Regions from separate parts of the Sinorhizobium mexicanum genome, predicted to be linked through region 1. Evidence: predicted binding sites of a transcription regulator. Region 1 holds the regulator's gene; the other holds the start of a gene.
What was found. The regulator LexA, encoded in region 1, represses DNA repair genes until DNA is damaged. The targets are predictions, from matches to a motif close to TGTTCNNNNTGTGTTCNG.
Positions count from the first base shown of each region.

Region 2: dinB (DNA polymerase IV) is a predicted target of LexA. The motif match lies at 1,709-1,726, and genes of this name have one in related genera.

Region 1 is NZ_CP041238.1:2,022,587-2,025,997, reverse strand. It holds gene FKV68_RS09615 (LysR family transcriptional regulator) at 159-1,100, shown strand; gene lexA (transcriptional repressor LexA) at 1,279-1,998, shown strand; tRNA gene FKV68_RS09605 (tRNA-Cys) at 2,353-2,426, opposite strand; gene FKV68_RS09600 (hypothetical protein) at 2,590-2,883, opposite strand; tRNA gene FKV68_RS09595 (tRNA-Asn) at 3,023-3,097, shown strand; gene FKV68_RS09590 (SMR family transporter) at 3,172-3,411, shown strand, end outside.
Region 2 is NZ_CP041239.1:119,660-123,070, forward strand. It holds gene FKV68_RS20650 (3'-5' exonuclease) at 1-80, shown strand, start outside; gene dinB (DNA polymerase IV) at 338-1,426, opposite strand; gene FKV68_RS20660 (ImuA family protein) at 1,775-2,536, shown strand; gene FKV68_RS20665 (Y-family DNA polymerase) at 2,451-3,411, shown strand, end outside.

The DNA.
Region 1 (3,411 bases):
TCGCTTCGGTCTTCCCTTGCGGAAATCGATTGTGGCCGCCGGGAATGATCGAAGTCTGCGGTTGGGAAGTTCTAAAATCAAGAAGAATGATTTGATATCGTTCAAACCAAAAGTTAGAACTGACTATCGTCAAATCCAGTTTCTCGGGGAGGTGAAATATGGATCTGCGTTCGGTCAACCGATTCCTTGCAGTCGCTGAATTGGGCAGCCTGAACAAGGCCGCGCAACGCCTCAATCTTTCCCAGCCGGCGCTTTCGAAAAGCATCCAGATGCTTGAATATGCTTTCGGCGTCCCTCTGCTCGACCGCGGGCCTCGCGGCATCACGCTCACCTCTTTCGGCGAAGCGGTGTTCGATCACGCCCGGCGCATTGCGGCCGAGATGCGCAAGATGGAGAGCGATATCAAAGCGCTCCGCACGCTCGGCTCGGGCGAGATCAACGTCGGCGCTCCGCTTGGCCCCGACAGCCGCACGCTGGCATTCGCGATCCTCAGACTTGTGACTGACGAGCGGCGCCTCACCATCAACATCGCCAATGGTACCCGCAGCGACCTGATCCGTCCCTTGCTTCTCGGGGATCTCGATTTCCTGATCGCCACCCTCTTCGAGCCAGAGGATCTTCCGCCCGATGTCGAACAGAGCGAACTCTATCTCGATTCCATGATCCTCGTCGTACGCGCCGGTCACCCCATGCTCGAGGGCCACCAGATCGAGCTCAGCGAACTGACGCAGTATCCTTGGGTGGTACTGACCGGCAACCGCGATCTCGAAGGCGCGCTCCGCAAGCTTGTCGGTACCGAATTCAATAAATCGGTATTGCGCAGCGGCTCTCCGATGTTCGTCAAGAACATTCTTCAGAAGAGCGAGTTCATCGGCCTTGTGCGCCAGGACGCCGTGCGCATCGAGCTCGAGACCGGTTCGTTGGTCGAGATCGACATATCCGCTCAGCTCGACATCCACGAGCTCGTGCCACCGCAAAAGGTGGGGCTGATCTTCCGATCGGACGTCTCGATTCCGGTCGCGAGCCAGGCCCTGATCCAGGAGATCACGGCGGCGGCGCGCACAAACCCCGACGCCCTTACCAAGCTGACGAAAATATAAGACCGGAAGCGCGACCCTGCCCTTTTGCGGACGGCGAGGCAGTCGGCGGAACGGTCGACGCGTCTCCACAGGAATTCGCGATAGCCAGATATTCACGGAATTTTAGGCACTTGCGGAACACATATGGAACAGATAGTGTCTGTTCTTGATTTGTTTCGCGATTCTGGAGTGACGCGCCATGCTAACCCGCAAGCAGCAGGAATTGCTTCTGTTCATTCACGAACGAATGAAGGAATCCGGGGTGCCGCCGTCCTTCGACGAGATGAAAGACGCACTGGACCTCGCCTCCAAGTCGGGCATCCATCGGTTGATCACCGCGCTTGAAGAGCGCGGGTTCATTCGCCGTCTTCCCAATCGGGCGCGCGCACTAGAAGTCATCAAGCTGCCCGAGGCCTACACGGCGAACCCGCAGCCTCGGCGTGGCTTCTCGCCAAGTGTGATCGAAGGCAGCCTGGGCAAGCCACCTGCCGCGCCTGCCGCCACAGCCAAATCGGCGTCGCCGAGCGATACTGCATCGGTTTCAGTGCCGGTCATGGGGCGAATCGCAGCCGGTGTCCCGATTTCCGCGATCCAGAACAACACACACGATATTTCCGTCCCGATGGAGATGATCGGCAGTGGCGAACACTACGCGCTCGAGATCAAGGGCGACTCGATGATCGAGGCGGGCATCTTCGACGGCGATACCGTGATCATTCGGAATACGAGCACGGCCAATCCCGGCGACATCATCGTTGCACTTGTGGATGACGAAGAGGCAACCCTCAAGCGGTTCCGCAGAAAAGGCGCGTCCATTGCGCTCGAAGCGGCCAACCCGGCCTATGAAACGCGTATATTCGGGCCGGACCGCGTCAAGATCCAAGGCAAGCTCGTCGGCCTTATTCGCCGCTATCACTAATTGAGCCGGGCTATTGCCCGGCAAAAGTCGGGCACCGCGATCCGACTTGCGCAGGCCAGCGGGCGCCTACAGAGCCCTGCGTCTTATCGCACCGCAACGGTCGCTGTAGCACTGAATTGCTGCATGTCTTTGTCCTTAAGTCGAGGTCGACTCAAGGACAAAGACATGCAGTAGAAAATCACGCTGCAACTTTGGGCGGCCAAGCGAACGGCCTTTACAGCCTTAGGCGCCGATCGCGTTCATGACAGCACCGATCGCCGCGAAGCGCGTTTGCGCGCCGAACGACTGTGCCGTCAGCCAAACAACAAAGCGTCTGCCTACGCACTTGTCATTGATTTTCTTGAAATAAAGCTTTGGAGGCCTCGCCCGGAATTGAACCGGGGTACAAGGATTTGCAGTCCTCTGCGTCACCACTCCGCCACGAGGCCTCACACGCCCGATCGATCAAGCGATGGCCGGCGTTTAGAACGAATCTATGAGGAGTGCAAGGGGGAGTGGTCCGAAAAAGGGTGGGACGACGCGAGGTCATCCCCGTTCTCCGCAGCGTTCCGACAATGCGGCCCCTGGCGCTCCGCTGCCGCATGTGCCCTTTCAGGATTTGTCGGAAGAATTTTGCTGGCCGCGCCAGCGCGCCCACCAGACCGCCAGCTTGCGGCGACGGCGGCGGATTGCGGGTATGTCGTGAGAAAGCACGAGCAGTCCCAGAGGAATCATCCAGAAGCCTAGTACCGGCAGAAAACCCAGCAGTCCGCCCAAGACAAGGAGCGTGCCAAAGAGAATCCGCAGCACCGGCGAGTCGGGCAAGTTCATACGCCATTTGCCGAGGACGAGTTCGTGCGTCTGCGGATCAATGCCGAAATGCCGTTCTTTCCTGTCGTTCGTCATTATTGCTCTTTCATACTCCTCCCCAGAATTGGGGCCTTCTCCACAGCCTCGCAACCGACGTTGTCATTTTTTTTGAAAAACCGCTTGGCAAATCGAAAAAGCATTTGTATTAGCAGCCTCACTTCTGCGGCGCAGATGATCCCTGGTAGCTCAGCGGTAGAGCACTCGACTGTTAATCGATAGGTCGCCGGTTCGAATCCGGCCCGGGGAGCCAGTTTCAAAGAGCCATTCGCGGCGAAGGCCCGAATGGCTCTTTTCGTTTGTCGGTATAGTCTCTGAAGGTTCCTCATGCGTGTTGCATGGCTTTTCCTGATTCTCGCAATCACGACAGAGGTCGCCGGTCTCACCGCGATGAAGGCTGCTTCCGCCTCCGGCTCCTATGTCGGGCATGCGATCATGTACGCCTCGATCGCGCTCTCATACGTGTTCCTTGCCAAGGCCGTGAAGACGATCTCCGTCGGCGTCGCCTATGCCATCTGGGAAGGGTCCGGTGTCGCCCTCATCACGCTTGTCTCCGTGTTCGTCTTT
Region 2 (3,411 bases), on a different replicon from region 1:
TCCGATCGGAAATCTACCACTGGGACGAGGCCGACCCGCCGATCAAGCGGCTGACCGCCTTCGACCGCTTCAGGGCTTGAGGACCTTCGCTTCGCGCATGGCTGGATTGCGAATTCCGTCCTACGATCCGGGCGGGATCATTGTATAGTTAGGTCTATCGAAGCGATGCACCTCCTCCCGCAGGACTTCGATGTGTAAATGACCTTCTCCTCCTCCCAAGGTCGTTTGCGGGATCAGCGCCCATTCCTCCTCCCGGGGTGCTGATCGGTTCTTTTGGAAAAGCCTGCCGCACCTCCTCCCGCGGCAGGCTTTTTCGTTTCTGGTCAGGCAGAGTGCATCAAAGCGCAAAGGCGAGTTGCGGCTCGTTCCTGTTGTCCACCGTATCGAGAGACGAAAGCGTTACGCCGAGCAGTCGAATCCCCTTAGGCGCAGGAAAGAGTGGCGACAGCAACAGGTCTACGATGTCGGCGACTTCGGCCGCGCTCGGGACCGGTGCGGTGGTGGTCTTGCTCCTGGTGATCTGCGTGAAATCTGACCACTTCACCTTGAGCGTCACGGTCTTGCCGCGGATGCCGTTGGCTTCGCAGTAGCGCCAGACCTTGTCGATCAGCGGCATGAGACCGGCACGGGCGGTCTCGAGATCATGTATGTCCTCCCGGAACGTATCCTCGGCGCCGATGGATTTCCGGGTGCGGTCGGGCCTGACCTCACGTTCGTCGATACCGCGGGCGATCCAGTAGAAATATGGTCCCGATTTTCCGAAATGCCGCTGCAGGAAGGCGAGATCACGCGCCTTGAGATCGGCGCCGGTCTCGATCCCGAGCCTCTTCATCTTCTCAGCCGTCGCCGGTCCGACGCCGTGGAACTTCTTAATGGGAAGCGCCTCGACGAAGGCGGGACCGTGTTTCGGCGTGATGACGAACAGGCCATCGGGCTTGCGCTGGTCGGAGGCCATCTTGGCGAGGAACTTGTTGTAGGAGACGCCGGCCGACGCGGTGAGGCCCGTCTCGGCTTTGATGCGGGCACGGATCTCCTCGGCGATCTCGGTTGCGAGCTCCACGCCCTTCAGGTTTTCGGTGACGTCGAGATAGGCCTCATCGAGCGACAGCGGTTCGATCAGGGTCGTGTACTCGGCAAAGATCGCGTGAATCTGCCGCGACACTGACCGGTAGACGTCAAAGCGGTGCGGCACGAAAATCAGGTCAGGGCATTTGCGCTTGGCGGTGACCGACGGCATTGCCGAATGAACGCCGAATTTGCGGGCCTCGTAGCTCGCGGCCGCCACCACGCCGCGCGCTTCCGGATAGCCGACGGCGACCGGTTTGCCACGGAGCTCCGGATTGTCGCGCTGTTCGACCGAGGCATAGAATGCATCCATGTCGATGTGGATGATTTTGCGCAGGCGGCCGTGAGTGGAAGGAACCATGCCCACTTCGCTCCTGCCATCACCATCCGGCCCTCGCGCGATCATCCGTTCCTCTCATGTTGCTGCCGCATATCTTACCCGAAACCGCATCGGGATTGGTGGGCCAGTTAACCGGACTATCATGCCTCTGTGGCGCATCAAAAGTTTCGACCGGCGCAGATCCTCGTTTCGCAATTCCGTTGTTTTCGTAGGCGAACCCGAAATCGCGCCGCCATGCCTGCAGCCCAGCGGCTGTTTCACCCAAAAGAGTCCCTTCGCGGTTGATTGACTCTCTTTCGATTTGAGAACAAATAGGGAACATATCAGCAGTTCCAATTGTTGCAATGCCTGAAGGAGGCGCCAATTAGCATGCGTGATCACGCCGTCAATCCTGTTATCGCCGGTCTGCGCCAGCGTATCGAGCGGCTGGAGGGCGGAGTGGCACGCGATCGCACGGTGCTACCTTTCGGTGTTGCGGCGATCGACGACCGTCTTCCGGGAGGCGGGTTGGCTCTGGGTGCGCTGCATGAAGTCGCCGGTGGCGGCAATGGCGCAATCGACGGCGCGGCCGCCGCGCTGTTTGCCGCCGGCATAGCCGCGCGCACCAAGGGCAAGGTGCTCTGGTGCGTGACACGCGCCGATCTCTTTGCGCCAGCGCTCGCACAGGCGGGCCTGCCGCCCGGCCGCGTCATCTATGTCGAGGCCGGTGACGAAAAGGCGCTGCTTTCCTGCATTGAGGAGGGACTGCGCCATGGCGGCCTGGGCGCCGTCGTCGGCGAGCTCGCGCGCCTTTCGATGACAGCCTCGCGCCGCCTGAAGCTTGCGGCGGAAAGTTCCGGCACCATCGGCATTGCCGTGCGCCGCTGGCGGCGCCAGACCGAGGCATCAGATTTCGGGCAGCCGACGGCATCGGTCACCCGTTGGCGGGTTTCGGTGTTGCCGTCCGCTCCCTTGCCGGTCCCAGGGGTCGGCCGTGCCCGATGGCTTCTCGAACTGATCCGCTGTCGCGCCGGTGAAAGTGCTGATTTCGAAGTGGAGGCCCCAGATGCCAAGGGTCGTATCGCTCTTCCTTCCGACCTGGTCCACGGATCGCCTCAGAAGGAAATTGGGCGACGCCGCGCCTCCGCCTGAGACGCCGTTCGTTCTGATCGGCCGCCAGCAGCGGCGGCGCAGTGTCGTGGCCGTCGACAGCGCCGCATTTGCCGCGGGTCTGCGCGTCGGCATGCCGGCAAGCAAGGCGCAGGCTCGCGTTTCCGGACTCGTCGTTATGGATGCCGACCCGGCCGCAGACGTCGAGGCGCTCGAACGCCTGGCGCTCTGGGCGCTGCAACGCTACGCGCCGATCGTTGCCGCCGATCCGCCGGACGGTCTGGTCATAGACACGACCGGCGCCGATCATCTGCATGGTGGCGAGGAGTTAATGCTGTCGGGAATGGTCAATCGCTTTTGTCACTCCGGCATTGCTGCGCGTGCGGCTGTCGCTGACACCTGGGGTGCGGCGCATGCCGGTGCCCGGTTCCGGGCTAACCCCACCCTCGTCATTCCGCCGGGCCGGCACGTGGACGTCCTGCATCGGTTGCCGATCACCGCCCTACGTCTCGATAGTGCCGTTACCGACGGTCTTCGGGCGCTCGGTTTTGATACCGTCGGCGAGGTCGCCAGCCAGCCCCGTGCGCCGCTTGCACTTCGTTTCGGACCGGAGCTCGGCCGCCGGATCGACCAGGCAATGGGGCGGGTCGCCGAACCTATCGACCCTATGCGCACGCCCGATCTCATCGAAGTCCGCCGCGCCTTCGGTGAGCCGATCGGCGCGGCCGAGACGATCTCGCGCTACACCGCCAGACTGGTGGATCAGCTTTGTCACGTTTTGGAGGAGAAAGGCCTCGGCGTCCGCCGCCTCGATCTCCTGTTTCACCGCGTCGACAACACCTATCAGGCAATCCGTGCCGGGACCGCCCGGCCGGTTCGCGACGGCAGGCGGCTCACTCGCTTGCTCACCGATCGGA